DNA from 4 places in the Kitasatospora sp. NPDC004289 genome. Region 2 is predicted to be linked to each of the others. Evidence: riboswitches for the same ligand, from Rfam matches in the RefSeq annotation. Region 2 holds a riboswitch; each other region holds the start of a gene.
The links. A riboswitch is a leader RNA that binds a small molecule or an ion and turns the genes downstream of it on or off. The one in region 2 is predicted to bind cyclic di-AMP.
Positions count from the first base shown of each region.

Region 1: linked by a shared signal. The riboswitch ahead of ACWEPF_RS24700 (glycoside hydrolase family 16 protein) and the one ahead of ACWEPF_RS27575 (NlpC/P60 family protein) in region 2 are both predicted to bind cyclic di-AMP.
Region 3: linked by a shared signal. The riboswitch ahead of ACWEPF_RS19300 (hypothetical protein) and the one ahead of ACWEPF_RS27575 (NlpC/P60 family protein) in region 2 are both predicted to bind cyclic di-AMP.
Region 4: linked by a shared signal. The riboswitch ahead of ACWEPF_RS21740 (M23 family metallopeptidase) and the one ahead of ACWEPF_RS27575 (NlpC/P60 family protein) in region 2 are both predicted to bind cyclic di-AMP.

Region 1 is NZ_JBSGEL010000039.1:573-8,113, forward strand. Features, by position in the region: gene ACWEPF_RS24695 (hypothetical protein) at 1-1,425, shown strand, start outside; cyclic di-AMP (ydaO/yuaA leader) riboswitch at 1,585-1,752, shown strand; gene ACWEPF_RS24700 (glycoside hydrolase family 16 protein) at 1,759-2,946, shown strand; gene ACWEPF_RS24705 (hypothetical protein) at 2,948-3,415, opposite strand; gene ACWEPF_RS24710 (hypothetical protein) at 3,497-3,814, shown strand; gene ACWEPF_RS24715 (IclR family transcriptional regulator) at 3,838-4,632, opposite strand; gene aceB (malate synthase A) at 4,822-6,474, shown strand; gene ACWEPF_RS24725 (allophanate hydrolase-related protein) at 6,610-6,996, shown strand; gene ACWEPF_RS24730 (hypothetical protein) at 6,974-7,541, opposite strand, start outside.
Region 2 is NZ_JBSGEL010000048.1:10,381-17,921, forward strand. Features, by position in the region: gene ACWEPF_RS27565 (NYN domain-containing protein) at 241-1,542, shown strand; gene ACWEPF_RS27570 (NlpC/P60 family protein) at 1,738-2,769, shown strand; cyclic di-AMP (ydaO/yuaA leader) riboswitch at 3,142-3,303, shown strand; gene ACWEPF_RS27575 (NlpC/P60 family protein) at 3,365-4,420, shown strand; gene ACWEPF_RS27580 (C40 family peptidase) at 4,638-5,693, shown strand; gene ACWEPF_RS27585 (hypothetical protein) at 5,690-6,946, shown strand; gene ACWEPF_RS27590 (glycosyltransferase 87 family protein) at 7,023-7,541, opposite strand, start outside.
Region 3 is NZ_JBSGEL010000026.1:54,338-61,878, forward strand. Features, by position in the region: gene ACWEPF_RS19290 (SpoIIE family protein phosphatase) at 1-2,267, shown strand, start outside; gene ACWEPF_RS19295 (cupredoxin domain-containing protein) at 2,268-2,792, opposite strand; gene ACWEPF_RS19300 (hypothetical protein) at 2,910-4,295, opposite strand; cyclic di-AMP (ydaO/yuaA leader) riboswitch at 4,299-4,435, opposite strand; gene ACWEPF_RS19305 (GNAT family N-acetyltransferase) at 4,627-5,043, opposite strand; gene ACWEPF_RS19310 (bpX6 domain-containing protein) at 5,106-7,541, opposite strand, start outside.
Region 4 is NZ_JBSGEL010000031.1:54,240-61,780, forward strand. Features, by position in the region: gene ACWEPF_RS21720 (ATP-dependent Clp protease proteolytic subunit) at 1-344, opposite strand, end outside; gene tig (trigger factor) at 565-1,926, opposite strand; tRNA gene ACWEPF_RS21730 (tRNA-Pro) at 2,254-2,327, opposite strand; tRNA gene ACWEPF_RS21735 (tRNA-Gly) at 2,513-2,583, shown strand; gene ACWEPF_RS21740 (M23 family metallopeptidase) at 2,652-3,677, opposite strand; cyclic di-AMP (ydaO/yuaA leader) riboswitch at 3,680-3,829, opposite strand; gene ACWEPF_RS21745 (DUF6348 family protein) at 4,199-4,927, shown strand; gene ACWEPF_RS21750 (hypothetical protein) at 4,991-5,185, opposite strand; gene ACWEPF_RS21755 (PP2C family protein-serine/threonine phosphatase) at 5,515-6,750, opposite strand; gene ACWEPF_RS21760 (GNAT family N-acetyltransferase) at 6,998-7,541, shown strand, end outside.

The DNA of each region.
Region 1 (7,541 bases), on a different contig from region 2:
TCACAGTTGGTGGAGACGGGCAGCGGAGCCGAGGTCCGGAACGCGGCTGCGGTCGCCGTCGAGAGTCCGGGGCCGGTCCTCTCCGACTTCCTCGCGGTGGGCCGCCACCGGGCGGCCCAGCAGGACGAGTTGACCCGGGCGCACGACGCCTCCGTCGCCGGCCTGATCGCGTCCGGCGCCCAGGTCGCCGCGCTCGCCCGGCAGGACGCGGCACTCGCCGCCAAGGCGGCGGCCGAGGCCAACGGCGCCGCGTCCGACGCCCAGCAGGCGGCGAGCGACGCCCAGGCCTTCGCCGACCAGGCGGCCGGCCACGCCCGGGACGCCAAGAGCTCGGCCGACCAGGCCGAGGCGTCGGCCGCCCGGGCGCGCGCGGCTGCCGCGCAGGCCCGCGGCGCGGCAGCCGAGGCGGCGGCGAGTGCCGCCAGGGCGCAAGGGGCGGCCGACCGGGCCCGGGACCACGCGAGTGCGGCCAAGGCGTCGGCCGACGACGCGCTGGTCGCGGTCGAGCAGGCACGTGAGTCCGCGAGGAACGCGGGCGAGTCGGCCGAGCGGACCCAGCAGGTGATGCGCGAGGCGCTGCGCCGGGCCGCCCTCACCGCTGCCGTCTCCGCCGAGTTCGACCGGCGCGACGTGGAGGCGTTCTGGAACGGCGACTCGGACCGGCGCTCCGCCCACCCGGACCTCGACTGGGACACCTTGTCGACCTTCCTCCGGACGGTCCACAAGTACGGCCCCTTCACTCCGCTCCCCGGCGAGTACGAGGACTTCGCGGACTACCTGGAGGTGGCGCACACCAAGCTCGCCGCGTTGGGGCTGATCCCCCTGACCTCGACGGCGGCGGGATGGGTCGACTGCGGCGCGCGGGGCCTGGAGTGGTTGGCGGGCCGCGGCTCCGGCAGTGACGCCGGCTCCGGTTGCGCCGGGGCGGTGTTCCCGGTCTGGGGGATCTACAACTCCGCGAAGGAGGTCGGCGGGAAGCTGGGGGAGGCGGCCGGCTGGGTGGGCGAGAAGCTCGGCCTGCTGAGCCCGAAGCGGCCGCAGCAGACCAGCTTCTGCTGGGTGGGCAACGGACCGCAGGCCCCGAGCACGCCGAGCTCCAAGGTGCCGGACGACTACGTCGTCGCCATCGGAGGGGTCACCCGGTCCCAGGACCGGGGGCAGGTGTTCACCGGCTCGATGGGGAAGACCGGCGCCGAGGCGTCCGCGATGCTGCCGAACAGTCAGGTCCAGCTGACCACGGCCGGAGCGATCCGGGCGGCCGGCGGGAAGGTCGAGTACTCCCCGGTGGACACTCCGGCCGACTACACGAACTTCCACAACGTGAACATCACCCTGGGGAACACCAGTCCGTTCGGCGTCCGCGAGCCGAACGCGGTCGCCCCCAAGGACCGGTTCACCCTGGAAGCGCACGGAAACGCCTGCTGAAGCGGTCGGGGCCCGCGGTGGGAGCCGTCGTGGGCCCCGACGGTCGGTGTGAGGGAGCTCTCGTTGTCGCTCGGTGGGGGAGCTGCCTAGCCTGCATGGAGTTCGTGTAGCTGCGGACGCCGTCGCCGGGGCGCCGAGTCCTGCCTGCCCGTCGACGGTCACTCGACCACACCGAGTACGGGCAGGAGCGGGGGAACCAGGTCAGTCCGTGACCCCTGCCCGCCCACTCGGCGCAGGGGCACTCGGGGTGAAGCCGCTCACGGGCGGCCGGGCGTCCCCTCATGCCCGAACCCGACAGCTCACCTCGCAGGCGTCGAAAGAGGACTCCTGCCCATGCGCTTCTCCGTCACTCCCGCGCGCCTCGGCGCGGCCGCCCTCGTGGCTGTACCACTGATCGCCGCCGCCCCGCTGGCCAGCCAGGCCGAGGCCGTCACCGTCGTCACCCAGGACCGGCTCAGCCCGAACACCCTGGCCGCGGACGTGGCCGGCCGGGCCAGCCTGACCGTGCACTCCGGCTCCTGCTTCACCGCCAAGACCCTCGGCGTCGGCGTCCGGGACGCCGCCGGGCGCAACCTCGACTTCCCCGGCAACGCGAGCAACGTGCGGATCTGCCCGGGCGGGGTGACCTTCACCAGCGGTGCCAGGGCGCTGCCGGCCGGGACGTACACCCAGTTCGGCTTCTGGCAGGACCAGAACGGGGGCTGGCACAACCTGCCGTCCCGTCAGCTGACCGTCGGCGGTGGCTCGGTGACCCCGACCCCGACCCCCACGCCTACGCCTACGCCCACGCCCACTCCGACGCCCACCCCGACCCCGACCCCGGGTGGTTCGCCCGTGCCGGGCAAGGCGCTGACCTGGTCGGAGGAGTTCGACGCTCCCGTCGCGCTCGGCAGCAAGTGGGTCAACGACCGCAGCAGCAGCTACCGTTACGGCAACCACAACCCCGACGACAACAAGCTGGACTGGCTGAACCCGTCCGGCGTCTCGGTCGCGAACGGTGTGGCCACCTTCACGGCCAAGCCCTCCGCGCACACCCTGGAGAACGGCAGGCAGGCCTGGGACACCGGGCTGCTCACCACCGAGTACTCCTCGCAGGGCTTCCAGGTGCGGACCGGCGACTACGCCGAGGCCCGGGTCAAGCTGCCCTCCGAGGCGGGTGCCTGGCCGGCCCTGTGGACCTGGAAGGACGGCAACGGGGAGATCGACACCTTCGAGTACCACCCGGACAACGCCGCGCTGCTGGAGCTGACCAACCACGTCAGGTCGGGCCAGAAGTACCTCACCGACGCCACCGCGATCGGCCACGACAAGTGGGTCACCATCGGCACGTACTACGGCGCGAACTCCGTCGACTGGTACGTGAACGGCGTCAAGGTCTTCTCCGACAACCAGGGCGTCGGGTCCAGCTGGTCCGCCTACCTGATCCTCAACCTCTCGGTGGGTGCCGGGAAGTACCACCCGGGGCCGTCCGGCACCGCGCCGATCGACTTCGCCGCCGACTGGGTCCGCGTCTACCGCTGATTCAGCCCACGGTGAGCGTGAACGGCGTGGAGTTGTTCGCGAGGTCCGTGTCGTCCGCGCTGTACACCGTGACCTGCCCCTCGGCCTGCGTGCCGGGGGGCAGGTCCAGGTCCACCCGGACCGGGGCGTTCGCGCTGGCGGTCCGGAGCGGGGGCAGCCCGGCGGGGAAGGTGCAGGTCAGTACGTGGTGCCCGGCCGTGGCCCGGCAGTCCGCCGGGAAGTACGGGCCTTCGAAGGTGAAGCCGGCCGGCAGCGTGATCGTCACCCGGAACGGGGAGGCGGTCCGGTCCGGCCCCCGGTTGGCGACGAAACCGTGCGCGGTGGTGACGCCGCCGGGCGGGGCCGGATCCGCGTCGATCCGGACCGCCTCCAGGTCGGAGTGCGAGGGCGCCGCACTGGCCGGCACGGCCGTCCCCAGGGCCAGTGCCGCCGCCCCCGCCAGCACGGCCGTCAGCTTCCGTCCACCCATGGTCCACTCCGCTCGCTCAGTGCCGTACTCCCTGTACAGACTGTAACGGCGTAGCGTGGAGGACTGGCGGAGGTGAGGACGATGTCCGGACAGGTGTTGAGCGAGGTCTCCGGGGTGGTCGGCCCCGACAAGGAGGCCCAACTCGTGACGTCGTACCGGGAGTTGGTGGCGGGGGCGCTGCCGGAGGGGCTGATCAGGACGGAACTGCTGCGCGGGCCCGGCGGCCGCTGGCGGGTGCAGAGCCTGTGGCGGGACAAGGCCACCCTGGAGGCCGTCCGGGCGGATCCGAAGCTGGCCGCCGCGCCGCGGCTGTTCCGCGAGGTGGGCGTGGAGCCGGAGCTGACGGTCTTCCAGCTGACGGCGGCGCAGGCGGGCCCGCCCGACCTCGATCCGGACTGAGGCCGGGCGGGCCTGACCTGACGTCAGGGGGCGAGGACCTGACCGAGTCGGGTCGCGATCTGGCGCATCACGGGGACCAGCGAGCTCTCCCCGGCCTGTGCCTCCAGGGCCCGGATCCGGGCCTCCGGGCCGGAGACCGAGAGGGCGGTGGGGGTCGGCGCGCCGGGGACGGCGACCGCGATGCAGCGCACGCCGATCTCCTGCTCCTGGTCGTCCACCACGTAGCCGGAGGCCCGGGCGTGGGCCAGCTGGGCGAAGAGCTCGTCCGGGTCGGTGACGGTGTACGGCGTGTGCGACTGGAGCGGCTGGGTGCCGAGTACGGCCCGCGCCTCGGGCTCGTCCAGCTGGGCCAGCAGCGCCTTGCCCACGCCGGTGCAGTGCGGCTGCACCCGACGGCCGACCTCGGTGAACATCCGCATCGAGCGGCGGGACTGCACCTGGCCGACGTAGACCACCTCGCCGCCCTCCAGCACCGCCAGGTTGGCGGTCTCCCCGGTGGCCTCCATCAGCTCGGCCAGGTACGGGCGGGCCCAACTGCCCAGCAGGCGGCCGGAGGTCTCGCCGAGGCGGATCAGCCGCGGGCCGAGGGTGTAGCGGCGGGCGGTGTCCTGGCGGACATAGCCCTGCTGCACGAGGGTACGGATCAGGCGGTGGATGGTCGGCATCGGCAGGCCGGAGCTGGCGGAGAGCTCGCTCAGGGTCGCGATGCCACCGGAGTCGGCGAGTGCTTCGAGCAGCTGGAAGGCGCGCTCGACGGACTGGACGCCGCCGCCGGCTCGCTCGGCCCCGGACGGTGCTGCAGCGGGGGTGGTGGCCACCGGCGTTCCCTTCTGCTGTGGAGGAGGAGTAGAGTCCCGGCGATCTACCTCAACAAACCGTTGAAATTCTGTATCGCGGAAACTAGTCTCCACCTTACAGAACCGAACCCGCCAGTAGGTGGGTCGGTATCGAGGAGGCACCCACCGGAGCCTCCCTGCTGGCTCAACTGTCCAAGGAGTGTTCTGCCCATGGCTGCAGACCAGGACCCCGTCGGCGCCCCCTCCGCCGCTCCGGTCGTCACTGTCGCCGGTCCGCGCGTCCCCCGCAGCGAGGAGGTGCTCACTCCCGAGGCCGTCTCCTTCGTGGTCGGCCTCCACCGCGCCTTCGAAGGCCGCCGGCAGGAACTGCTGGCCCGCCGCAAGGCCCGGCGCGCCGAGATCGCGGCCGCGGGCACCCTCGACTTCCTCCCGGAGACCGCCGAGGTCCGCGCCGGTGACTGGAAGGTCGCCCCCGCTCCCCGCGCGCTCCAGGACCGCCGGGTCGAGATCACCGGCCCGACGGACCGCAAGATGGTCATCAACGCGCTCAACTCGGGTGCCAAGGTCTGGCTCGCCGACTTCGAGGACGCCACCGCCCCCACCTGGGAGAACGTGGTCAGCGGTCAGGTCAACCTGATCGACGCCTACGAGGGCCGGATCGACTTCACCACCGAGGCCGGCAAGTCCTACGCCCTCAAGCCCGCCGCCGAGCTGGCCACCGTCGTGGTCCGCCCCCGCGGCTGGCACCTGGACGAGACCCACCTGCTGGTCGACGGCGTGCCGGTCTCCGGCGGCCTCTTCGACTTCGGCCTGTACTTCTTCCACAACGCGGCCCGGCTGATCGCCAAGGGCGAGGCTGACCCGAACTCGGGCCCGTACTTCTACCTGCCGAAGACCGAGAGCCACCTGGAAGCCCGGCTCTGGAACGAGGTCTTCACCCACGCGCAGGCCGCGCTCGGCATCCCGCACGGCACCATCCGCGCCACGGTGCTGATCGAGACCATCACCGCCGCGTTCGAGATGGACGAGATCCTCTACGAACTCCGCGACCACGCCGCCGGGTTGAACGCCGGCCGGTGGGACTACCTGTTCTCCATCGTGAAGAACTTCCGGGACGCCGGGGAGCACTACATCCTCCCGGACCGGAACTCGGTCACCATGGCCGCGCCGTTCATGGCCGCCTACACCCGCCTGCTGGTGCAGACCTGCCACAAGCGCGGCGCCCACGCGATCGGCGGCATGGCCGCCTTCATCCCCTCCCGCCGCGACCCCGAGGTCAACGCCGCCGCGCTGGCCAAGGTCAAGGCCGACAAGGACCGCGAGGCCGGCAATGGCTTCGACGGCTCCTGGGTCGCCCACCCCGACCTGGTCCCGGTCGCCCGGGCCTCCTTCGACGCGGTGCTCGGCGAGCGGCCGAACCAGAAGGAGAACCCCGGCCCGGCCGAGCCGGTGACGGCCGCTCAGCTGCTGGACATCGCCGGTGCGGGCGGCAGCTGCACCGAGGCCGGACTGCACAACGCCGTCCAGGTCGGCGTCCGCTACATCGAGGCCTGGCTGCGCGGGCTCGGCGCGGTCGGCATCTTCAACATGATGGAGGACGCCGCCACCGCCGAGATCTCCCGTTCGCAGATCTGGCAGTGGATCCGCAACGACGTGGTCCTCGCCGACACCGGCGAGAAGGCCAGCGCCGAGCTGGTCCGCCGGCTGGTGGCCGAGGAACTGGACGCGCTGAAGGCCGAGCTGGGCGAGGCCGCGTACGCCGGTGGGCGCTGGGCCGAGGCCGCCCGGCTGTTCGAACAGGTCTCGCTGGCCGAGGAGTTCGTCGACTTCCTCACCCTGCCCGCGCTGCCGCTGCTCGACTGATCACCAATCTAGCGAGGCGCGGCCGCCCTGCCGCCTGCCGTGCTGGAGCACTGGCCGCGCCGATTAGTACGAACCGTACGGCCACCCCGGGTCGGGGTGGCCGTACGGCCTTGTCACGGAAGGAACTTCACGCACATGGCACGCATCTTCTTCAACGGCCAGGCCATGGTCGGCGGCCCGTTCCACGCCTCGGTGGCCGACGCGCTGCTCGGCCCCGTCACCACCGCCCCCGGCTACCGCTTCTTCTCCATCCGCGACGAGTGCCCCGGCCTGCTCGCCGACCCGGCGGTGGAGACCGCGATCGAGGGCGAGCTGTACGACGTCGACCTGGCCCACCTGCGTGACGTCATCCTCCCCGGCGAGCCCGCCGAACTCGAGCTCGGCGTCATCGAGTTGGCCGACGGCTCGGCCTGCCTCTCGATGCTCCTCGCCCGCGGCCAGCTGGAGCGCGGCGTGCACCAGGAGATCACCGGCTTCGGCGGCTGGCGCGCCTACCTCGCTACGCTGGGCCGCACCGCCTGACCGGCGGGCCGTCCGGGTCGCCGAGGAGCCAACTCCCGTCACCCAGCGGGGTGGTCGTGGAGGAGTGGGTACGGCCCGAGGCGAACGGACCGACGGTCCCGGTGGCGAGGTCGACCAGGTGGTCCCGGTACCACTCCTCCTCGGTCTCCTCGTCCTCGCCCGCGGTGGTGACCACGGCGGTCCCGTCGGTCAGGTAGCCTCCGCCGGTCCACTCCAGCACGGCGTTCGGCCGGCCCGGCTCGAAGTCGTCGACGCCGAGGGTGAGCAGTTCCTCCCCGTCGGGGTAGCGGTGGAAGGTGACGTCGGTCTGGTCGTGCGCGACGGTCATGAACTGGGTGCCGTCGGGTGCCAGATCGATCAGGCAGCGGTCGGGCCACGGGTAGTGCACCACCTCCAGGCGGCCGTCCCGCAGCGAGGCGCGGAAGACGGCGGCCCCGTCCTGGCCCTCGCCCACCTCGAGCAGCACGTGGCCGTCGGCCGGGTGGAAGTGCTGGGAGCCGCCGTGGCCGGCGGTGTCCAGTTCGGTCCCGTCGAGCGGCTCGCCC
Region 2 (7,541 bases):
GCCGTGCGGACCCCGCGCAGCAGGATCGGAGCCGAGGACGTGGTGGACGCAGCCAGGGGGACAGCCGAACCGCAGGGGCAGCGACCCCCGGCGGGGCCGGCCCCTGCGGCCGCCGCCTCCGAGGACCCCACCACCGAGGACCTCGCCACCGAGGCCCCCACCACCGCAGGCCCCACCGTCGAGGGCCTCACTGTCGAGGGCCCCGTTCCCCAGGACACCGAGCAGCCCCACGGCGAGCAGTTGGGCCGTCCGCTCCCGGAGGGCGTCCGCCACCGCGTGGTGGGCATCGCCGCCGACGCCCTCGGCGGGCTCCCCGCCGGTGAACTCCCGGCCTCGCTGCGGCAGTACGCCAAGTTCACCCCCGCCCGCCGGGCCAAGTACGCGGCCACCGCGCTGGCCGCCGCGCTGGAGGCGGACCCGGCCTTCCGGCAGCGGATAGCCGAACGCCTGCGGCTGGGCCAGCCCGATCTGGTGAAGGCACTGGAGTCGGGCAGCGTGCCGGGCGCGGCCGATCCGATGGACGTGGCCGCCGCCGCCTACCTGGTCCGCCCGGCCGGCTGGGCCGCGCTGGTGGCGGAGGCCGGGGAGCTGGCCGAGCGGGCCGGCGCCGAGGGGGCGGCGGCCGAGGCCGAGCGGCTGGTGGAGAAGCTCCAGGAGGAGCTGGCGGAGGCCAGGGCCCACGCCCGGGCCGACCTCGACCGGCAGCGCGCCGAGGGCGAGGGGGTGCGGCGCGAGGCGGAGTCGCTGCGCAAGAAGGTGCGGAGCCTGGAGAGCGACACCCGGCGGGCGCAGGCCGAGGCCCGCAAGGCGCAGGCCGAGTTGGCGGAGGCGAGGGCCGCCGCGTCCGCCGAGCTGAGCGCCGCCGAGGCGGAGTCCCGGCGGCTGCGGCACCGGATCACCGAGCTGGAGGGCGCGCTGGAGACCGGCCGCCGTTCGGTCCGGGAGGGCCGCAGCGTCGAGGACATGCGGCTGCGGCTGCTGCTGGACACGGTGCTGCAGTCGGCCCAGGGCCTCCAGCGGGAGCTTGCGCTGCCGGTGACGCAGCTCCACCCCGCCGATCTGGTGGACGCGGTGGTGCCGGGCTCGGCCTCGCCGCACGACGTGGCCCGGCGGGCGCTGGCCGAGGACGATCCGGCGCTGCTGGACCAGTTGCTGGCGATCCCTCAGGTCCACCTGGTGGTGGACGGCTACAACGTGACCAAGACCGGGTACCCGACGCTGCCGCTGGAGCAGCAGCGGATGCGGCTGCTGGGCGGGCTGGCGATGCTGGCCCAGCGCACCCAGGCCGAGGTGACCTGCGTGTTCGACGGTCAGGACCTGGACGCTCCGGTCATCATGGCGCCGCCGCGCGGGGTGCGGGTGCGCTTCAGCCGGACCGGCGAGACGGCGGACGAGCTGATCCGCCGGCTGGTGCGGGCCGAGCCGCAGGGGCGGCCGGTGGTGGTGGTCTCCACCGACAAGGAGGTGGCGGACGGCGTGAAGAAGGCGGGTGCGCGCCCGGTCTCCTCGATGCTGCTGCTCCGGCGGCTGTCCAGGCCGTGAACTCTTCTGATGTCCGGTCAGGGGAGCGTGGCGCGTTTGTGTCCGTCTCGTGAAAGCCGCTGTGCGTAGGGAAGTTCGTCCCGGTAGGGGAGTGGCGCGACGGCTCCTGACTCACTAGGGTCAGGCGTCAAACCTATTTTCTGGACTATCGCTCGAACGGGTGGGCGTCCAGGAGTGCTGAAGGAGTTCGTCACCTTGGCTTCCCACCGCCGTCCCAAGCAGCCGAGCCGCGCACGGGTCATCGTGCTCACCGCCGCCGCTGCGACCGCGGTCGCCGTCTCCGCCCAGTCCGGTGCCTACGCGGCCCCCGCGAAGCCGACCAAGGACGAGGTCAAGGCCCAGGTCGACAAGCTCTACGAAGAGGGCGAGCAGGCCGCCGAGCGCTACAACGGCGCCAAGGAGCGGGCCGACCAGCTGCGCAAGCAGGCCGACCAGCTGCAGGACCAGGTGGCCCGCGGCCAGGAGCAGATGACGCAGCTCCAGACCGGCCTGGCCGCCGTGGCGGCGGACGAGTACCGCAACGGCGGGGTCGACCCGTCGGTGGCGCTGATGCTCGCCTCCGACCCGGACGGCTACCTGAGCAAGGCCTCCAGCGCCGACCAGGTCAACCAGACCCAGGCGCAGACCCTGCGCTCGCTCCAGGACCAGCAGCGCCGGCTGGACCAGCAGAAGGCCGAGGCCGCCTCGGTGCTGGCCGAGCTGGACCGCAACACCAAGGCCCTGAACGACTCCAAGAACGAGGTCCAGCGCAAGCTGCAGGAGGCCAAGAACCTCCTCAACCAGCTGAGCGCCGCCGACCGCGCCGCCATCACCAGCGGCGACCGCTCCTCCCGCAGCGCCACCCGGATCGACCCGAGCACCCTGCCGCCGGCCGCCGGCTACGCGGGCGTCGCGATGAACGCCGCGCTCAGCAAGCAGGGCCGCGCGTACGTCTGGGGCGCCACCGGCCCGAACAACTTCGACTGCTCCGGCCTGATGGTCTGGGCCTACGCGCAGGCCGGCGTCTCGCTGCCGCGCACCTCGCAGTCGCAGGCCAGCGTCGGCACCAACGTGGGCAACGACGTGGCCAACGCCCAGCCGGGCGACCTGATCATCTATCACAGCGACGCGCACCACGTCGGCATGTACATCGGCAACGGCATGATGGTGCACGCGCCGCGCACCGGTGACGTGGTCAAGGTGGCCCCCGCCAACGTGATGCCGATCAAGACCATCCGCCGCGTCTGACGGCCGGTCAGCCGAGCACGGCATAACGGACAACTGGTGTGAGCCGGGGCAACTGACGCCCCGTGACACGCCCGGGCCCGCCGGAATCCCGCTGTGATGTGGGACACCTCCGGCGGGCCCTCCGTCGTCTCCGGAGGGCGAAATCTCAGCTCACCGTGCATTCGTGATCACGGTCGGTCGCAATCACAAATGCACTTGGACTTTCTTCCGTCTTTTTTCTTACAAGGATTTGAACCGATCACGGTTGGGTTACTAGGGTCATTGTCGAACCACCGCACTGTCGATCGTCCAGCCTGGGCGGCGGCGGTGGTTACCGCCGAGTTCGAGACGCAGCGGGGCAGGGAGAGTTGACTGCCCGACAGGGGACCCCCGAGGGGGTGGCTGCCGATCGGAGCCGGGGAACCACGTTCCTCGGGGTGAATCGGCGTCAGGCCGGCCGGGCCGTCGCGAGACGGTGCGGGGGTGAGACGTCGTAGGGCTACCTTCCAGCCCGAACCCGTCAGCTCACCCGGTAGGCGGACGTAGGAAGAAGGAGTCCGCCTTCGTGGCGTCCCATCGTCGTCCCAAGCCTGCCAGTCGTACCCGCGTCTCGATCATGACGGCCGCCGCGGCCGCCGCCGTGGTCCTCTCCAGCCAGACCGGAGCGCACGCCGACCCGCAGCCCTCCAAGGACGAGGTCAAGAGCCAGATCGACCAGCTCAACGAGCAGGCCGAGGTCACGACCGAGCAGTTCAACGCGAACACCGAGAAGCAGCAGGCCCTGCAGACCCAGGTCGGCCACCTCCAGGACGAGGTGGCGCGCGGTCAGGAGCAGGTGAACGCCCTCCAGGCCAGCCTCGGTGAGATCGCCGCCGAGCAGTACCGCAGCGGTGGGATATCCCCGACCGTCCAGCTGATGCTCTCCAGCAGCCCGGACGCCTTCCTCGGCCAGGCCGGTGCGATCAACCAGGTCGGCGTCTCGCAGGCCGACGCGCTGAAGCAGCTGAAGACCGAGCAGGACAAGCTCGACCAGCAGAAGGCCGAGACCCAGGGCAAGCTGGCCGACCTGGAGAAGACCAGCCAGCAGCTGAAGGCCCAGAAGGAGGACGTCCAGGGCAAGTTGGCGAAGGCCCAGGCCCTGTACGACTCGCTGGACGCGGCCGAGAAGCAGAAGATCCGCGAGGCCGAGCAGAAGGCCGCCGCCGAGGCGAGCGCCAAGGCCGCCGCGGCGAAGTCCGCGGCCAAGCCGCAGTCCTCCGGCGGTGACGAGCGCGCCTCCCGTTCGGAGAGCCGCACCGACCTGAGCTCCCTCCCGGCCGGCTCCTTCGCCGCGACCGTGGTCGCCGCCGCCGAGGCGCAGATCGGCAAGCCCTACGGCTGGGGCGACACCGGCCCGGACTCCTTCGACTGCTCCGGCCTGATGGTCTGGTCGTTCAAGAAGGCCGGGATCTCGCTGCCGCGCACCTCGCAGTCGCAGGCCGGCGCCGGCACCAACATCGGCACCAACATCGCCGACGCCAAGCCCGGCGACCTGATCATCTACTACGGCGACCGGCACCACGTCGGCCTGTACGTCGGCGGCGGCCAGATCGTGCACGCCCCGCGCACCGGCACCCTGGTCCGGCACGAGTCCGCCACGGTGATGCCGATCAACGCGATCGTCCGGGTCTGACCCACCCGAACGTCCTACAGCCCGCAGGCCCGGCCCCGTGCCGGGCCTGCGGCGTTTCCCGACGGTGGATCAGCTGTCCGATTAGTGGTCAAATATTCGGCCCTGTAGGGGTTTGGACTAGATCGCCGCGACTCGCTAACGTCTGCCCCCGGACCTCCGTCAGGACGCCCGCCCACCTGGTCGGCGGCGGTGGCCCGGCCGCACAGGAGCCGCCGCCGTGTCTCGTTCCCCCCTGCCGGCCGCCCGCCGGCTGACCCGCGCGCTGGTGCTCACCGCCGCCGCCACCACGGTGCTCGGCGTGGCGGCGGCCGGGGGCGCGGCCGCCGCGCCCGGCGCCCCGGCCGAGCCGACCTCGCGCAAGGACGTCAAGGCCCAGGTCGACCAGATCTACGAGGAGGCCGAGCAGGCCTCCGAGCGCGCCAACGCCGCCCAGGAGCAGCAGCGCGTCCTGCAGGCCGAGACCGGCACCCTCCAGGACCAGGTGGCCGCCGCCCAGGAGGAGCTCAACCGGCTGCGCTCCGACCTCGGTTCGGTGGCCGCCGCCCAGTACCGGGCCGGCGGCATCGACCCGGCCGTGCAGCTGATGCTGGACTCCGACCCGGCCGGCTACCTCTACCGGGCCCGCACCCTGGACCAGGTCAGCGAACGGCAGAACGACACCCTGCGCCAGGTGATCGACCGTCAGCGCCGGCTGGACCAGCGCCGCGCCGAGACCTCGGCCAAGCTGGCCGAGCTGGAGTCGGTGCGGCGCACCCTGGCGGAGAGCAAGCAGGAGATCCGCCAGCGCCTGGCCAAGGCGCAGCGGCTGCTGAACGGTCTGGGCGCCACCGAGCGGGCCCGGCTCCAGGCGGACGACGCCCGGGACGCCGAGCGCCGCGCGGCCCGCGGCGGGGAGCGGGTGGACCTCGGCAACCTCCCGGCCGCCTCCGGCCGGGCCGCCGCCGCGCTGGCCGCCGCCGCCAGCAAGATCGGCTCGCCCTACGTGTACGGTTCCACCGGCCCCCGCACCTTCGACTGCTCGGGTCTGATGTACTGGAGCTGGCGGCAGGCCGGAGTGACCCTGCCGCGGACCTCGCAGCAGCAAGCCAACGCGGGCCAGCGGATCAGTCTGGCCGACGCCCGCCCGGGAGACCTGGTGATCTTCTACAGGGACATGCACCACGTCGGCATGTACGCCGGCGGCGGTGTCGTGGTGCACGCGCCCTACCCCGGCGCCCGGGTGCGCTACGAGAGCGTCAACGCGATGCCCGTCACCGGAGTCGTCCGGGTATGACAGCAGCCGGTGGCCGGAGTGCGTCCGGCTCCGCCCCGCCGCTCTCCCGCCGGGCCGCGCTGCTGCTCGCGGCCGCCGGGCTGGTGCAGCTCTCCCCGCCCCGCGGCCGGTCGGCCGCCCCGGTGTTCTCCGGGCCGACGGCGGCGGCCACCGTGCCCGCCGTCCGGCCCGAGCTGGAGGCACTGCTGGCCGACCGCGCCCGCGCACTGCTGCGGCACGACGCGGCCGCTCTGCCCGCGGGGGAGGCCGGGCAGGCCGCGCTGCGCCGGCTGGCCGATCTTCCGCTGGCCGAACTCTCGTACCGCATCACCGAGTTCACGGAGCCGGCGGGCACCGGCGTGACGCTCAGGGCCGAGCTCGGCTGGCGGGTCGCGGAGTACGACGAGTACCCGGCGGTGCTGCGGCGCCGGCTCTCCTTCGAACGGGGCACCGGAGGCTGGCGGCTGACGCAGGAGCAGCCCGAGGGCCCCGCCGCCCCCTGGGACCTCGGCCCGGTCTCGGTGGCGCCGGGCAGGCACTGCCTGGTGTTCGGCCAGGCCGCCCCGGCCGAGCTGGCCCGGACCGCGGCCGCCGCCGACCAGGCGGTGCCGCTGGTCGGTGAGGTCTGGGGCGCGGGCTGGCCCGGGAAGCTGCTGATCGGCCACCCGGCCACCGCCGAGCAGTTCGACCGGCTGCTCGGCACCCCCGCCGGGCAGTACGCCGGGATAGCCGCCGTCACCACCGCCGCCGCCGGGGCCCCGGTGCGCACCCCGGCCGACCGGATCCTGATCAACCCGCAGGCCTACGCGGGCCTGAGCGACCTGGGCCGCCGGGTGGTCACCGCGCACGAGATCACCCACGTGGCCACCCGCGCCGACACCAAGCCGTGGACCCCGCTCTGGCTCTCCGAGGGCGTGGCCGACCACACCGGCTACCGGGGCACCGACCGCACCCCGCAGCAGATCGCCCCCGAACTGGCGAAGGCCGCCGCGGCCCGGGGCTTCTCCCCGAAGCTGCCCGCCGACGCCGACTTCACGGCCGGGGCCACCGGGATCGCGCTGGCCTACGAACTGGCCTGGTCCGCCTGCGACCTGATGGTCCGCCGCTTCGGCGAGCGCCGGCTGGTCGCCCTCTACCGCGCGAACGCCGCGGCGGGCCCGGCCACCACCCGCGAGGAGTGGCTGGACGGCCTGCTGCGCACCACCCTCGGCCTCGGCCTGGACGAGTTCACCCGCCTGTGGGCCGACGACCTGCACCAGCGCTTCGCGCACTGACACGCCCCGGGCCGAAGGGCGCCCCGGGCCGAAGGGCGCCCCGAGCCGCGCCCGGAGGTGAGCGGGCGAATAGCGGTCAGCGCGGGACGGCGGGCTTGTCGACGTCGTCCAGCAGGTCCTGCTCGTAGGCGATGCCGGGCCGCACCGGGTAGCCGGTGGGGGCGGCCGGCTCCAGGGCGCGCGGCGGCAGCACCAGGGTCCTGGTCTGCCCCGGGACCTTGGTGGAGAGCCAGAGGCGACGACAGGAGAGCACCGCGGCGGCCAGCAGCGTCAGGTTCCGCGCCGTCAGGACGGCCACGCCCCAGGGCTCGCTGGCGACGACCTGGCCGAACAGGATCGGGAACTCCAGCATGGTCAGCAGCGTGGTCACCAGGACCAGCACCGCCACCGGCCGCTGGCTGGTGCCGCGCACGGTCAGGCAGACGGCCGCGACGCCGACGATCCAGACCATGTACTGCGGGCTGATCACCCGGCTGGTCACGGTGAAGACCAGCAGCGCCGCGAGCGCCGCGTCGTAGGTGGTGGCCGAGGTCCAGCGGCGGGCCCGCAGCCGCCAGAACAGCAGCCAGCCGAAGCCGCCGACCGAGGCGGCCAG
Region 3 (7,541 bases), on a different contig from region 2:
TGCTGGCCGGCGAGTCGATCACCGAACAGGTCAACGGCACCATCGGTCCGCTGGTGCAGGCCGTGGTCCCGGTGCGCGACGACGCGGGGCAAGTGGTCGGTATGGTCTCGGCGGGCATCAGGATCAGCCGGGTCAGCGACAGCGCCGAGCGGCAGCTGCCCGTGCTGCTCGGCAGCGCCGCCGCCGCCCTAGCCCTGGCCACCCTCGGCGCCGCCCTGGTCAGCCGCCGGCTCCGCCGGCAGACCCGCGGCCTCGGGCCGTCCGAGATGACCCGGATGTACGAGCACCACGACGCGGTGCTGCACGCGGTCCGCGAGGGCGTGCTGATCCTGGACCGGGACGGCCGGCTGCTGCTGGCCAACGATGAGGCCGAGCGGCTGCTGGGGCTGCCCGCCGACGCCGAGGGCCGACGCGTCGGCGAGCTCGGGCTCGACCCCAGGGCAGCCGAGCTGCTCGCCTCCGGACGGCCCGTCACCGACGAGGTGCTGGCGGCCGGGGAGCGGCTGCTGGCGGTCAACGTCCGGCCCACCGACCGGCACGGCGGCCCGCCCGGGCTGGTGGCCACGCTGCGCGACACCACCGAGCTCCGCGCCCTCTCCGGGAAGGCCGAGCTGGCCCGCGACCGGCTGGAGCTGCTGTACGGGGCGGGCCTGGCGGTCGGCACCACGCTGGACGTGACGCGGACCGCCCAGGAGCTGGCCGAGCTGGCCGTCCCCGCCTTCGCGGACCACGTCACGGTGGACCTGGCCGAGCCCGTGCTCCGCGGCGAGGAGCCCCCGGCCGGGGCGCCGATGCGGCGGGCCGGGCTGAGCCCGGCCGGCCCCGGGAGCCCCTTCATCCCGCTGGGCGAACCGGTCCCGCTGGTCCCCGGCACACCGCGCGCCCGCAGTCTGGGCAGCGGGCACCCGGTGGCCGAGGCCGACCTCGACGAGACCCTGACCGCCTGGAGCGCGCACAACCCCCGGCACGCGCGGCTGGTGCGCGAGCACGGCGTCCACGCCATGCTCGCGGTGCCGCTGCGGGCCCGGGGCGTGGTGCTGGGGATCGCCACCTTCTGGCGGGCCGGGCCGCGGGAGGCCTTCGACCCGGAGGACGCGGCGCTCGGCGAGGGGCTGGTGGCCCGGGCGGCCGTCGCCATCGACAACGCCCGCCGCTACACCCGCGAGCACACCATGGCCGTCACCCTCCAGCGCAGCCTGCTGCCGGGCGGGCTGCCCGAGCAGGACGCCCTGGAGGTGGCCCGCCGTTACCTGCCCGCGCAGGCCGGTGTCGGCGGCGACTGGTTCGACGTCATCCCGCTGCCCGGGGCCCGGGTCGCGCTGGTGGTCGGCGACGTGGTCGGGCACGGGCTGCACGCCGCCGCCACCATGGGACGGCTGCGCACCGCGGTGCACAACTTCTCCTCCCTCGACCTGCCGCCGGACGAACTCCTCGGCCTGATGGACGACCTGGTCAACCGGATCGACCAGGAGCAGGCCGCCGACCACGACAAGGCGCCGATCACCGGAGCCACCTGCCTGTACGCGGTCTACGACCCGGTCTCGCGGCGCTGCACCGTGGCGCGGGCCGGGCACCTGCCGCCGGCGGTGGTCCACCCCGACGGCACGGTGGAGTTCCCGGACGTCCCCGCCGGCCCCCCGCTCGGCCTGGTCGGCCTGCCCTTCGAGACGGCGGAGCTGGACCTGCCCGAGGGCTCCAAGCTGGTCCTCTACACCGACGGCCTGGTCGAGGTCCGCGGCCACGACATCGACCGCGGGCTCGACCAGCTGGCCGCCGCCCTCGCCCGCCCGGACCGCGACCCGGAGCAGACCTGCGAGGACGTGCTCGGCGCCCTGCCGTCCACCGCCCCGACCGACGACGTCGCCCTGCTGGTCGCCCGCACGCGCGCCCTGACCGACCGTCAGGTCCGGGTCTGGGACGTGCCCGCGGAGCCCACCGCCGTGCGCGCGGTCCGCGCGGAGGTGGCGCGGCTGCTGACCGACTGGGGCCTGGACGAGCTCGCCTTCACCACCGAACTGATCCTCAGCGAGCTGGTCACCAACGCCATCCGCTACGGCCGCGCCCCGATCAAGGTCCGTCTGCTCCGCACCCGCACCCTGGTCTGCGAGGTCTGGGACGGCAGCGGCACCTCCCCCCACCTGCGGTACGCGGCCACCACCGACGAGGGCGGGCGCGGGCTCTTCCTGGTCGCCCAGTGCTCCGACCGCTGGGGCACCCGGTACACCGGCAGCGGCAAGGTCATCTGGGCCGAGCAGCGGCTGCCCTGATCAGCGGACCGTCAGGGTGCCCTTCATGGTGGTCGGGTGCAGCGTGCAGAAGAAGGGGTAACTCCCGGGCGTGGACGGGGCGGTGATGGTCTTGGACTGCCCCCGGGAGAGGGTGCCGGTGTCGAAGCCGCCGCTGCCGGTCGCGGTGAGCGTGTGTGCGGTGCCGTCCTCGTTGGTCACGGTGATCCTGGCCCCCGGCGCGACGGTGAGCTCGGCCGGGGTGAAGGTGAAGTCGCGGATGACGACGGTGGTGGCGGTCGCCGCCGTGGAGGCGCCGGCCGACGGGCTCGCCGAAGCCGAGGCCGAGGCCGTTGCGGAGGCGGAGGCGGTGGCGGAGGCGGAGGCCGTGGCGGAGCGGGAAGCCGACGGGCTGGCCGAGGCCGTGGCGGCGGGGGTGGGCGTCGTACTGGGCCCGCCCCCGCCGTCCTTGTCGTCCGAGCAGCCCGCCGCCCCGAGCAGCAGCACGGCCACGGCCACGGTCGCGGTGCACCGACGGGCACGGCCGGTGGTAGGGCGGATCGGCATCGGATCATCCTCCGGGGTGCGGCCTGGGTCGGGCCGCACCATCAGCGCACACCCGACGTGCCGTCACGCCGCCGCCCCTCCGACCGCGGCCGAGGTTCACCCGACCGGCGGGTGGGGTCAGCGCTGGAGGGCCGTGTTCAGGGTCTGCCAGAGCGGCTTGGTGGCGTAGGGGATCATGTCCTCGGCGTAGTACCACCAGAAGTGGCCGCCCACGTAGTAGGGCAGGTCGATCTTCAGGCCGTAGTAGTACGTCAGCATGGCCTGGGCCGCCGCCTGGGTGGAGGAGGTGGCGGCGTCGGGGAGGCCGATCTCGCCGAAGCCGAGCTTGGCGTTCGGGTAGAGGGCGTGCAGCTGCTGGAAGTAGGAGGTCCAAGTCGCCGCGCTGGGGCGGATGTTGTTGCACTGGCCCTCGTAGTAGCTGAGGGTCACGTAGTCCAGGCCGTTGCGCATGTCCTCCGGGACGTACTGCTTGGTGAAGGCCAGCGGGTCGAGCTCGGAGGGGCCGTTGCCGCAGCCGATGTCGTAGTAGAGGGTCAGCGCGCTGCGCTTGCCGGCCGCCTCGACCTGGCGGTAGGCGTCGGTGATCTTGGTGGAGACGTCGGCGTAGCTGCCGAGCCAGTTGCCGTTGACCTCGTTGCCGATCTCCCAGACGTCCACCTTGCCGCCGAAGGCGTTCAGGTACTGGGCGACGCGGTCGTGGTAGGCCTGGGGCGAGAAGTTCTTGACGAACTCGGAGTCCAGGATCTCGCCCATGAGGTAGCTGACGGGCTGGAGTTGGTCGACCGCCGCGGTGTAGGAGCTCGGGCCCTCGGTCTCGTCGAAGACCAGGCGGGTGGTCGGGGTGCGCGCCAGGTGGCGCGAGGAGTCCACGATGGCGGAGAGCTTGGAGACGTCGTCGACGGTGACGCCGTAGAGCGGGTCCGGCAGCGCGCGCATGCCTGCGGGCGTGCTGGGCGCCGCCGTCGGGGTCGGGCTCGGGGTGGGGGTGGGGGTGGGCGTCGGACTCGGACTCGGCGAGGGCGTCGGCGTCGGCGAGGGCGTCGGGGTGGGGGTGGGCGTCGGGGTGGGGGTGGGCGTCGGGGTGGGAGTCGGCGCCGTGCCCACGGTCAGGGTGTGGGTGGGCAGGTTGTGCCAGCGGCCGTCGAGGCCCCGCCAGCGGCCGAACTCCGTGTAGGTGCCGGCCGGCAGGTCGAGTGCGCCGGTGGTGACGGTGGTTCCGCTCGGGCAGATCCGGACGTTCCGGGCCGCGCCGGGGAAGTCGGTCCGGCGGCCGGCCGCGTCGCGGACGGCGACCCCGACGCTGTCCGCGGTGAAGCAGCGCGAGGAGTGCACGGCGAGCGAGGCCGTGACCGAGGGTCCGGCGACCGCCGGGGCCGGGGTGATCCGGTCCTCGACGACGGTCGGACCGCTGGCGGACGCCTGGGTGCTGACCAGGAGGGGCAGGGCGAGCAGGCCGGCTGCGGCCACCGCGCCGACCCGTACAGGGGTGGCAGAAAAGCGCATGGACAGGTTCCTCTGCGACGCCTGCGAGGTGAGCTGTCGGGTTCGGACCGGAGGTACGGCCCGGCCGCGGCTGTGGGAGCGGCTTCACCCCGAGCCTGCGGCGGCCACCGCGGACGCACGGGCGCTGGCGGGGGGCAGCAGGCGGCTGACCTGGTTCCCCCGCTCCCGTCCGTGTCCGTGCTCGAAAGGCCACCGGCGGGTGGACGGGATTCGGCGTCCCACCGGAGGGGCCCGCGCGGAGCGGGCGACTCGGAGCAGGCTAGCAGCCGTTCCGACGCGTACGAGTCGGTGAGCGGTGCTGTAGCGCAGCTCACAGACCGGACGCGCCGGTTCAGGCCGTCCGGTGCCGGGAGCGCAGGCCGGCCGGGGTCGGGCGGAAGCCGCAGGCCCCCTCGTAGAAGTCGGCGTTCTCGGGCTCGTAGTCCACGTGCACCCAGTCGCAACCGGCGCGGAAGGCCTCCTCGGCCACCGCGTCGACCAACCGCTTTCCGATGCCGAGGCGTTGGTGGTCGGGGTGGACGGCGGTGTCCAGCACGAAGGCGTGCCTTCCGCCGTCCCAGACCGCGTGGACGAAGCCGACCAGCCGCTCGGCCTCGAAGGCACCGACCCAGGTGAGGCTGTGCCGCTCCAGCCGGCTCGCCCACGGCGTGACGGCCGGCCCGGCGTCCGCGCCGAAGGCCCGCGCGTGCAGCTCGGACAGCTCCCGGTCGTCGACTCCGAACCGAACCCTCAACTCGACTACGGCCACGCCGATTTCACCCGTCCTCTCGCTCGACGCCCGTCGGGCGTCGGCGACCAGCCTAGGGGCGGTCAGTGGGTGCCCGTGACGCGGAGGGAGGCCCGGAGGGTGGTGCCGTCCGTGCTGGTGGCCAGGATGCGGCCGGAGCGGTGCCAGTAGGTGACCGCGTCCGCGTGCTGCCGCAGCCCCGGGGCGTGCCGGAGGTCGGCCCCGGGGAAGTGGACGGTCGCAGCCGGGACGGCGCTCGGACCGCTGCCCGCGTGGAGCAGGATGCCGGTGCCCGCAGCGTCGAGGGCCGGGAGGGCCCAGTGGTCGCCGTCGCCGATCGGGCCGTCCGGCTCGGCGGCCGCGAGCCGGTGGCCGGGGCCGGTGCCGGTCACCAGCCGCAGGACGGTGCTGTCGTCGTCCGACGGTCCGTCGGCCTCGGGCTGCTCGGCGGCGAGCAACCCCCCGGCCGCCAAGGGGACGGACTGCCCCGGCTGGTACCCCTCCAGCCGCTGCCGGGAGCGCAGTTGCCAGCCCGGCAGCTCCCAGTGCCAGAGTTCGAGCAGGGGTGAGCCGTCGGGCAGCGCCGAGGCCACGACCGCCGCGCAGCCGTCGGCCGAGCGGGCCACGCCGCTCACCAGCCTCTCCTCGCGCCCGAGTTCGCGCCAGACCGCGGTCGGTCCGGAGGCGAGGGCGTCCAGCACCACGATGCCGTCGCCGTCAGCGGTGATCAGGTGGCGTCCGTCGTAGGAGCGGGCCAGCCAGGAGGCGCGCAGGGTCGTCCAGGGCCGGACGGTGCGGGTCGCGAGGTCCAGCCGCGAGACCTCGCGGGTCTGCCCGTAGGAGGCCACCAGCAGGGCGGACCCGCCGTGGTCGGCGAGCACCAACTGGTCGGCGGGCACGTCCCACTGGGCCTTGGTACGACCGTCCGGGGTGAGCAGCCGCACGCCCGCCTGGCCGCAGGCGACCAGGACGGAGCCGGAGCCCAGCAGGGCGGCGTCCAGCACCGGCAGCGTGCCGGGGCGGTCGGCGGCGGTGTGCCCGACGGCCCCCGAGGCGCCGCGCGTGGCCGGTCGGCGGCGTGGCTTGGCGAGGTCGGCCGCCACCAGCGGGTCGGCCCGGCCGAGCAGCCGTTGGTGACGGGCCCGCTCCTCCCGCTCGGGAAGGCTCCCTCCGAGCCCGCCGTCGCGGACCACCGCGCGGGCCGCCGCCGTGGCCAGCTCGCGGTCCACCGCCGGGTCGGCGGCGGGCAGTTGGGCCAGCCCGGCGGCCAGCACCGAGCGGCCGGTGAGGGCCGGGTCCCCCGTACTGTCGAGCACGGCCAGCGCGAGTGCCCGGGTGGCGTCGCCGGCGCCGAGCGCCAGTAGGTAGGGCAGGGCGCGGCTGCGGGTCGGGCCGCCGAGGGCGACCGCCGCGCTGAGGTCGGCGGCGGCCGAGGGGCGCAGGGCCGGGTCCGGCCAGAGTGCCTCGGCCGCTCCCAGCCGGTCGCCGGACGCGCGACGGTCCTCCGCCCAGGCAGAGCGCAACTCCCGTGCCGCGTCCGGGTCTTCGGCCGAGAGAAGCTCCACGGCGCGGGCGAAGACGCCGGTCCGGTGGGCCGTCCGGACGGCGCGGGTGCGTTCGCCCGCTCGCCACCAGAGGCGGACCACCAGATCGGCGGCGAGCCCGCGGCCCTCGGCCAGTTCGGCGGCCGCCGTCAGCCGCCCGTGCCGGGCCAGCAGCCCGACCGCCTCAGCGGGGGCGTCCAGCAGGTCAGCCAGGACGTAGGCCGCTTCGTCGATCCGGCCCGAGCGCTCCAACTGCTCGGCGGCGCCGCGGTAGAGCGCGGCAAGGTGCTGGTGCACGTCAGGACCGGAGAGCACGGAGGTGCCGCCCGGCCCGTGGGCCCGGGGCGTGGCACGCAGCTCGCCGGCATGGCGCCGGGGCAGACCGAGGGTGAGCCAGGACTCCTCGCCCGCCGCCCTCCCGCCGGAGAGCCGGATCGCGTCGCGCAGCGCGTCCTCGAACTGGTGCTGCTCGAACGCCCTGGTCAGCTCACGCAGGTAACGGGCCTGGCGGCCGCGGACCAGTCCGCCCGCCGTGCGCATCGTCAGGCGCGCCAGCAGCGGCGCGAACAGCGGCCGGCGCGGCTTCGCCCGGGCCGCAGCCGACGCTCCGTCAGCCGCCGCCGCGCCGGACACGGCCTGGGCGGAGCCGGCTGCCGGCAGGACCCACCCGGAACGCAGCCACGCCCGGAGGGAGGCGAAGCGCGGTCGGCCGGGCCGCACCCCGACCGGAGCCGACGCTCCGTCAGCCGCCGTCGGAACCGTCCCGGCCACCTCCGCGGCCCGAGCGGCGCGCCAGGAGCGCACGCACACCACGGCGAAAGCGACCAGCAGGCCCAGCCCCCAGCTGGGAAGGCGCTGGGCGGAGGCCGCCGAGGTGAGGACCACCCAGAGGAGCGGCAGCAGCAGGAGGATGACGGGGATGGCTGCCACTACCCGCGCCCGCCGGTGACCGCCCCGCCGTGGCTGCCGCGGCTG
Region 4 (7,541 bases), on a different contig from region 2:
GAGAAGCGCTTGCCCTTGGCACCGGCCGTCAGCAGGAACTGGCCCATCGAGGCCGCCATGCCCATCGCGATGGTGACCACGTCGTTCTTGATGTACTGCATGGTGTCGTAGATCGCCATGCCCGCCGTGATCGAGCCGCCCGGCGAGTTGATGTACAGGTAGATGTCCTTCTCCGGGTCCGCGGCCAGGAGGAGGAGCTGGGCGGTGATCTTGTTGGCGATGTCGTCGTCGACCTGCTGGCCGAGGAAGATGATGCGCTCGTTGAGCAGCCGGTTGTAGACCTGGTCCCCCAGGCCGCCGAGCACGTCACCAGCGGCGGCGTGCGGCGCCATCAGGCCAGGCATCTGCATCTGCGGGAACGTCACTTAGCCACCTGCTCAGTCGAATTGTCGCTGTCTATGGACCCTAACGCGCAGGCCCCTCCTCCGAATCCCCCGCGCGGAACTGTTCGCTGTGAGCGCAGGGTCCGGAAGCGGTTACGGGAACGGCCCGGACCCCCCTGACGGGGTGTCCGGGCCGTTCTCTGACCGTGGGTCAGACCGTGGTGCGGGAAGCGCCGGAGGCTCAGGCCTCGGTGGTCTCCGCCGACTCCTCGGTCTCCTCGTCGTCCTCGAAGGAGACGACCTCACCGTTGGTGTCGGTGACCTTGGCCTGCTCGACGACCAGGGCCAGCGCCTTGCCCCGGGCGACCTCGCCGACCAGCAGCGGGACCTGGTTGGCCTGGACGACCTGCTGGGCGAACTGGTCCGGGGTCATGCCGGAGCCGGCCGCGCGGCGGACCAGGTGCTCGGTGAGCTCGTCCTGGTTGACGCCCAGCTTCTCCTTGTCGACGATCTCGTCGAGCACGAACTGGGTCTTGATGCCCTTCTTGGCCTGCTCCTCGGTCTCCTTGGAGTAGTCCTCGAGGGACTTGTCCTGGGTGGCGAGGTAGGTCTCGAGGGTGAGGCCCATCGGCTCGAGCTGGTGGTGCTCGAGGTTGTGCTTGCGGGTCTCGACCTCGTCCTTGAGGAGCTTCTCCGGGTACTCCATCTCGACCAGCTTCAGCAGCTCGTCGAGGACCCGCTCCTGGGCCTGGGTGGCCTGGTCGAACTCACGCATGCGCTCCAGGCGCTTGCGGGAGTCGGCCTTCAGGTCCTCCAGGGTGTCGAACTCGCTCGCCAGCTGCGCGAACTCGTCGTCCAGCTCCGGGAGTTCCTTCTCCTGGACGGTGGTGACGGTGACGGTCACCTCGGAGCTCTTGCCGGCCTGGGTGCCGCCCTTGAGCTCGGTGGTGAAGGTCTTGGTCTCGCCGGCCGAGAGGCCGACGACGGCCTCGTCGATGCCGTCCAGCAGGCGGCCCGAGCCGATCTCGTAGCTGACGCCGGTGGCGGTGCCGTCCTCCGGCACCTCACCGTCGACCTTGGCCTCCAGGTCGACGATCACGACGTCGCCCTCGGCGGCGGCGCGCTCGACGTCCTTGACCGAGGAGAAGCGCTCGCGCAGCTGCTCCAGGGACTTCTCCACGTCGGCGTCCTCGACCACGATCGGGTCGACGGTCACCTCGATGCCGGCGAAGTCGGGCAGGGTGATCTCCGGGCGGACGTCGACCTCGGCCACGAAGGTGAGGTCACCACCGTCGGCCAGGTTCTCGACGCCCTGGATGTCGGTGATCTCGGGCTGGCCGAGGACCTCGATCTTGCCCTCGTCGACGGCCTGCGTGTAGAAGCGCGGCAGCGCGTCGTTGACGGCCTCCTCCAGCACGGCGGCGCGACCGAAGCGCTGGTCGATCACCTTGGCCGGAATCTTGCCCTTGCGGAAGCCCGGGACAGAGACCTGCGAGTTGATCTTCTTGTAGGCCGCGTCGAGGCTCGGCTTGAGCTCCTCGAAAGGCACCTCGACGGTGAGTCGAACCCGGGTCGGGTTCAGAGTCTCGACGGCGCTCTTCACGGTTGGGTCTCCTATGGGCTTGCGGTCAGGTTGTCTCCGCCGTTGCCGGCCGGCGGGCCGGGCGCGGTGCGGGCGAGACGGGCGATGGGCGGTTGGAGCTGCATCTCCCGTACAAGGGGGTGGACGGTGAGCTTGACTCCTCGCCCTCGGGCGGTTGACCTGCACGGATCTGCGCAGGGACTACCGCCAGCCGCCCATCCTACCGGTAGCACGAAAGGCGGACGCCAGGGTGCTGCCACACGGATGACGGGACCCCGCGCGAGGACCCCCGGACGGCCCCCGGGACGCCAACAGGGCCCCGCCTTCGGACGAGACCCTGCCGCACTGTCGGGGTGGCCGGATTCGAACCGACGGCCTTCCGCTCCCAAAGCGGACGCGCTACCAAACTGCGCCACACCCCGTGGTGCCGAGAGGAAGCGTACACGCCACCCCACACCCCCACGGCCGTTCCCACGGGCGGCCGTTGACGGTCCCGGCGGGCGGCCCCGACGTGCCGGAGCGTCAAAGCGGTGTGCGAGCAGGCGACCCGACCAGGTACGCTGACCCTGTCCTCGGGACCGCAGCACGCGGCCACGGGGCGTCCTGTGCGGGTGTAGCTCAATGGTAGAGCCCCAGTCTTCCAAACTGGTCACGCGAGTTCGATTCTCGTCACCCGCTCCGCGAAAGGCTCCGGCCCCCGGTCACTGACCGGGGGCCGGAGCCTTTCTGACGTCGTCTCAGTCTTCTCAGACGTTGACGCCGTGGGCGCGCAGGTACGCGACCGGGTCGACGTCGGAGCCGTAGGAGGCGCCGGTGCGGACCTCGAAGTGCAGGTGCGGGCCGGTCACGTTGCCGGTGGCACCCGAGAGGCCGATCTGCTGGCCGGCCGAGACGGTCTGGCCGGCCGAGACGCCGATCGAGGAGAGGTGGGCGTACTCGGAGTACTTGCCGTCCGCGTGACGGATGACGACCTCGTTGCCGTAGGCGCCGCCGTTGCCGGCCTTGACCACGGTGCCCGAGGTGATGGCCTTCACACTGGTGCCGGTGGAGGCGCGGAAGTCCACACCGGTGTGGTAGCCGCTGGACCAGCTGGAGCCGGAGGCGTGGTACGCGGTGGAGGTGCCGCCGCTGACCGGGGCCACGTAACCGCCGGAGGCGACGGTGGTGGAGGTCTCAGCCTTGGGCGCGGCGGCCTTCGGGGCGGCGGCCTTGGGCGCGGCGGCCTTCGGAGCCGCGGCCTGCGGGGCGGCGGCCTTGGGGGTCGCGGCCTTCGGGGCCGGGGTGGAGGCCTTGGAGCGCGAGGCCTTGGTGGTGTCCGCGGACTCGGTGCTCTTGGACTGCTGCTGCGGGGCCGGGGTCTGGGCCGGCGCCGGGGCGGCGACCGCTGCCGTACCCGCGAGCGAGAGGTTCTGGCCCGGGTAGATCAGGTTCGGGTTGCCGCCGATGACGGACCGGTTGTCCTGGTAGAGCTTCTGCCAGCCGCCCTCGACCTGCTGGGCGGAGGCGATCTTCGAGAGGGTGTCGCCGCTGACGACCTGGTAGGCCTTGGCCTCGGCGGCCGGGGCGGCGGCCGGAGCCTGGGCGGGCGCGGCGGCCGGGGCGGACTCGGCCACCACGGCGGTGACGGCGGCGGCCTCGGGGGCGGCGGCCGGGGTGTGGCTCTGGTGCGCGCTGGCGGCGCTGACCGGGACGGCGAACGCGGCGCCGACCACACCGGTGGCGACCGCGATGCGGGTCAGACGGGACAGCTGGACGCGACGGTGCTTGCCCATGGGGCTTTCCTCTCCGACGCCTGTGAGGTGAGCTGTCGGGTTCGGGCTGGAGATGCCCGGCCGCTGGCGCGGCTTCACCCCTAGCCGGACCGGCGTACCGGTACGGCGACTTACCTGTGGGTCCCCCACTCCTGCCATGGCTGTGCTTGTTCGAGGCTCCGGATGGTGGCAGGACTCGGCGTTCCACCCGGTGGGCCCGTCCGGTCGATCCGCCGGACTGGATCCGCAGCTAAGCCCATCGCCCCGGCCGCTGGCAACCCCGGGTTGAACGATCAACGACGATCGGGCGGGACCAAAGTCACTCCGGGCCGGGGACTTCGGCCCTTGGCGGCCATGATCGCTGACCCTGGGCCGATCCTCCGTGCACGCAGGGTGTCGAATGCGACGGTCCGGGTACGGCCCTGCGCGCTCCGTCGGCAGGCGCCGTGACACCGGTCACGCCAGGCCGATACGCTCGCCGTTCGAGGTTCCCGTTCGAGAACAGAGCGCCGCCGTCCGGGCGGCACCGAGGAGATCCGCCCGTGCCCCACGAGGAGCGGCTGGCCGTCATCCGACGCGGAGTGGTCCGCGAGATGGCCCGCCTGGGCCTGGAGTTCACCGTGGACGGTGCGGTGGTCCGGGGGCCCGGCACCACCGCCGTGGCGGTCCGCGACCACGCCGAGCGGGGCACCACCGGCCACGTCGACCTCGGCTACGTCCTCCAGCTCGGCCGGGGCGACGGTCCGGTGGTCTGGGACTGCGCGGCGGGCTTCGGCGGCGACGACGCCGAGCAGCTCGACAACGCGGTGATGATCTGGGCCGGCACCACCGCCACCGCCGTGCTCCAACTCCTGGACGGCGGGCACGCGTTCAGCACTCCCGAGTTCCCCGGCTGGCGGGTGGTGCAGAGCCCGGCGGCCACCTTCGGCACCGGCTCGGAGCTGCTCGCCGACTGGCTCGCGGAGCAGCACTCCTCCCCCGCGCTGGCCGCCGCCGTGCTGCCGGAGCTGGTGCCCGGCCAGGTCAACGGCGTGAAGCTGTTCTTCGGCGGCAAGGCCGGCCACGACGTGGCCGAGGTGCGGGTGAACGGCCGGGTCAGCAGCGCGGCCTCGCGGGCCCTGCGCGCACAGGACTGGCCGCGCGGCGAACGGCTCTGCTGGGCGCGGCTGTTCCTGGTGTTCGCGCCCGAGCCCGAGGCACCGCCGGAGCGCGCGGCGGCGCCCGCACCACCGCGCGGAAGACTCGCGCGCTGGTGGCGGGGACGGCGCTGACCCACCGTCAGGCGGGCCCGCGACCGGACGCCTCCCGGCCGGGCTGGCCGGGGTGGCGGCTGCTCAGCTGGCGACCGAGGAGATGGTCTGCGCGAGCTGGCTGAGGAAGTCCTGGATCGGCTTGGCCGCCGTGGACTGGCTCAGCATGAAGCCGAAGAGCGCGGCGATGATGGCATGGCTGGTCTTCAACTGCTTGTTGCGGATGAAGATCACGCAGATGATGCCGAACAGGACCAGGGCTGAGACGGAGAAGGCCACCCGGACTCACTTCCTCTTTCTACGTAGCGAGTTTCGTGGCGGGCCCAATCCCCCGAGCAATCCCCCGGACCCCCCGAGAACCGACCGTCCCACCCGGACTCAGTGTGGTCGTTCGTGCGGACTGCGTAAAGGACTTGCCGTGAGCAGGCCCCGAAGATCCTGCGATGTGAGACGAATTTCCGCCGACCGAGACGATAGCCGAGCAGGCCTGACGGTCCGTCGGCAGGGCCGCCCCAACTGGCACTTGGCGGCTCCGGGCGGTCCTAGATCCACTTTCCGGACTATGCCCCAGGAATGGCCGAAGATCGGCGTCGGGACTTGACAGTCGGTCAGCCCCGCCAGAGCAGCAGGACCGCGCGGTCGTCGTTGACGTCCTTGGCCACCGACTCGATGAGCTTCACCGCCGAGCCGCGGCCGCCGAGTTGGGCGAACGGGGCGCCCCCGACCAGCCGGTCCGCCTCGCCCATCAGCCGGTCCATGCCCTCGGTGAGGTCACGGCCGGGCACCTCCACCATGCCGTCGGTGCAGAGCATCAGCACGTCGCCGCGGTCCAACCGGCCGCGCACGCCCTCGAACTTGGCGCCGTCGTACACCCCGAGCAGCCCGCCCTCGGGGGCCTCCATCACGTCCCAGCGGCCGGTGCCGGCGTGCCGCTGCATGCCGGGCAGGTGGCCGGCCGAGAGCAGCTCGTACTCGCCGGTGTCCAGGTCGAGCACCAGGTGGACGGCGGTGGCGAAGCCCTCGTCCCAGTCCTGGCGGAGCAGGTAGCCGTTGGCCGCGGGCAGGAACTCGTGCGCCGGGAGCGAGCCCAGCAGGCCGCCGAACGCACCGGAGAGCAGCAGGGCGCGCGAACCGGCGTCCATGCCCTTGCCGGAGACGTCCGCCAGCACCACCTCCAGCACCCGGCGGCCCGGCCCGGTGCGGGCCGCCACCACGAAGTCGCCCGAGAAGGACTGGCCGCCGGCCGGGCGCAGCGCCATGTCCGCCGACCAGCCCTCGGGCAGCGGGGGCACCCGGCTCTGCACCCGCAGCCGCTCGCGCAGGTCGAACAGCATCGAGCCGCCGCCCCGCCAGGGCACCCCGACCCGGCTGCGGAACTGGGCGAGCAGCAGACCGGCCACCCCGACCGCACCGACCACCAGCGCGGCACCGGGGGTCACGCCGAAGACGTAGGTGTCCGGGTGGTCGCTGGCCACCCGCTCCCCGGTGTGGATCAGCGACTCGGTGGAGAGCCCGAGCGCGGCGGCCGCGTAGAGCAGCACCAGGGTGCCCGGCCGCAGCAGCAGCGCCCCGGCCAGGATCGGCAGCACCAGTGCGGTGGGCGGGGCCCAGGCCGGGATCAGCACGTTGAGCAGCACCAGCAGCGGGACGGCGGCGAACAGCACCCCGAAGGCCAGCCAGTCGGCGGCGTCCCCGCGGAAGTGGTCCACGGCGGTCCGGCGCAGCACTCGGCGGGCCCGGTACAGCCTGCCGCGCAACCGGGCCGTCCACGGGCCGTCGGCCGCCGCTGCGGCCTGGCCCGTGCCAGTCGTCCGGGGCTCGGAGCCCGGCGTGCTGCCAGCCATGGGCCTTGACCTTATCCACCGGCACCCGGTGCCGTCGACGGGTGGGGCGGCGCCGGGCGCGTTCACGGGTGAGGGTTCAGCGGGTTTCGGCCGTGCGGACGGTGTGGGTCCGGTGTGGGCCCGGCGGGCACGCGACGGCGGCGCGGCGGCGGCGCGAAGGGGACCCCCGTCGAATGTCGGTCGCGCACGACGGATGCTCGGTGATAGCTCTTGGCATATGACCGCACACCGTACGACTTCTGACGACATGCCAGGTGACGCCCTGGACTTCCGCCCGCTCGCCGCCGAGGACTGGGACCGCTGGTACCGGAACCTGGAGGTGGCCTTCGGCGGGTCCGAGGACTTCCCCGAGGACCGGGAGCTGTGGCGGGAGCTGACCGAACTGGACCGCTCGGTCGGGGTCTGGGACGGCGACCACCCGGTGGGCGGCGCCAGCGCGTTCAGCTTCCGGATGGCCGTCCCCGGCGGTGCCGTGGTCCCGGCCGCCGGCGTCACCATGGTCGGCGTGCTGCCCACCCACCGGCGGCGGGGCGTCCTCAGCAGGCTGATGCGCGACCAGCTCGACGAGGTCCGGCGGCGCGGCGAGGCACTGGCGGTGCTGACCGCCTCGGAGTCGCTCATCTACGGACGCTTCGGCTACGGCCTCGGCACCTGGCGGATGGGGGTCACCGTGCCCCGACGGGTCGGGCTGCGGGCCCCGGTGGACCGTTCGGTACGGCTGCGGTTGGTGGCACCGGAGTCGGTGGTGGCGGCCTGCGAGGAGCTGTACGCGGAACTGGTCCCGCACCGGC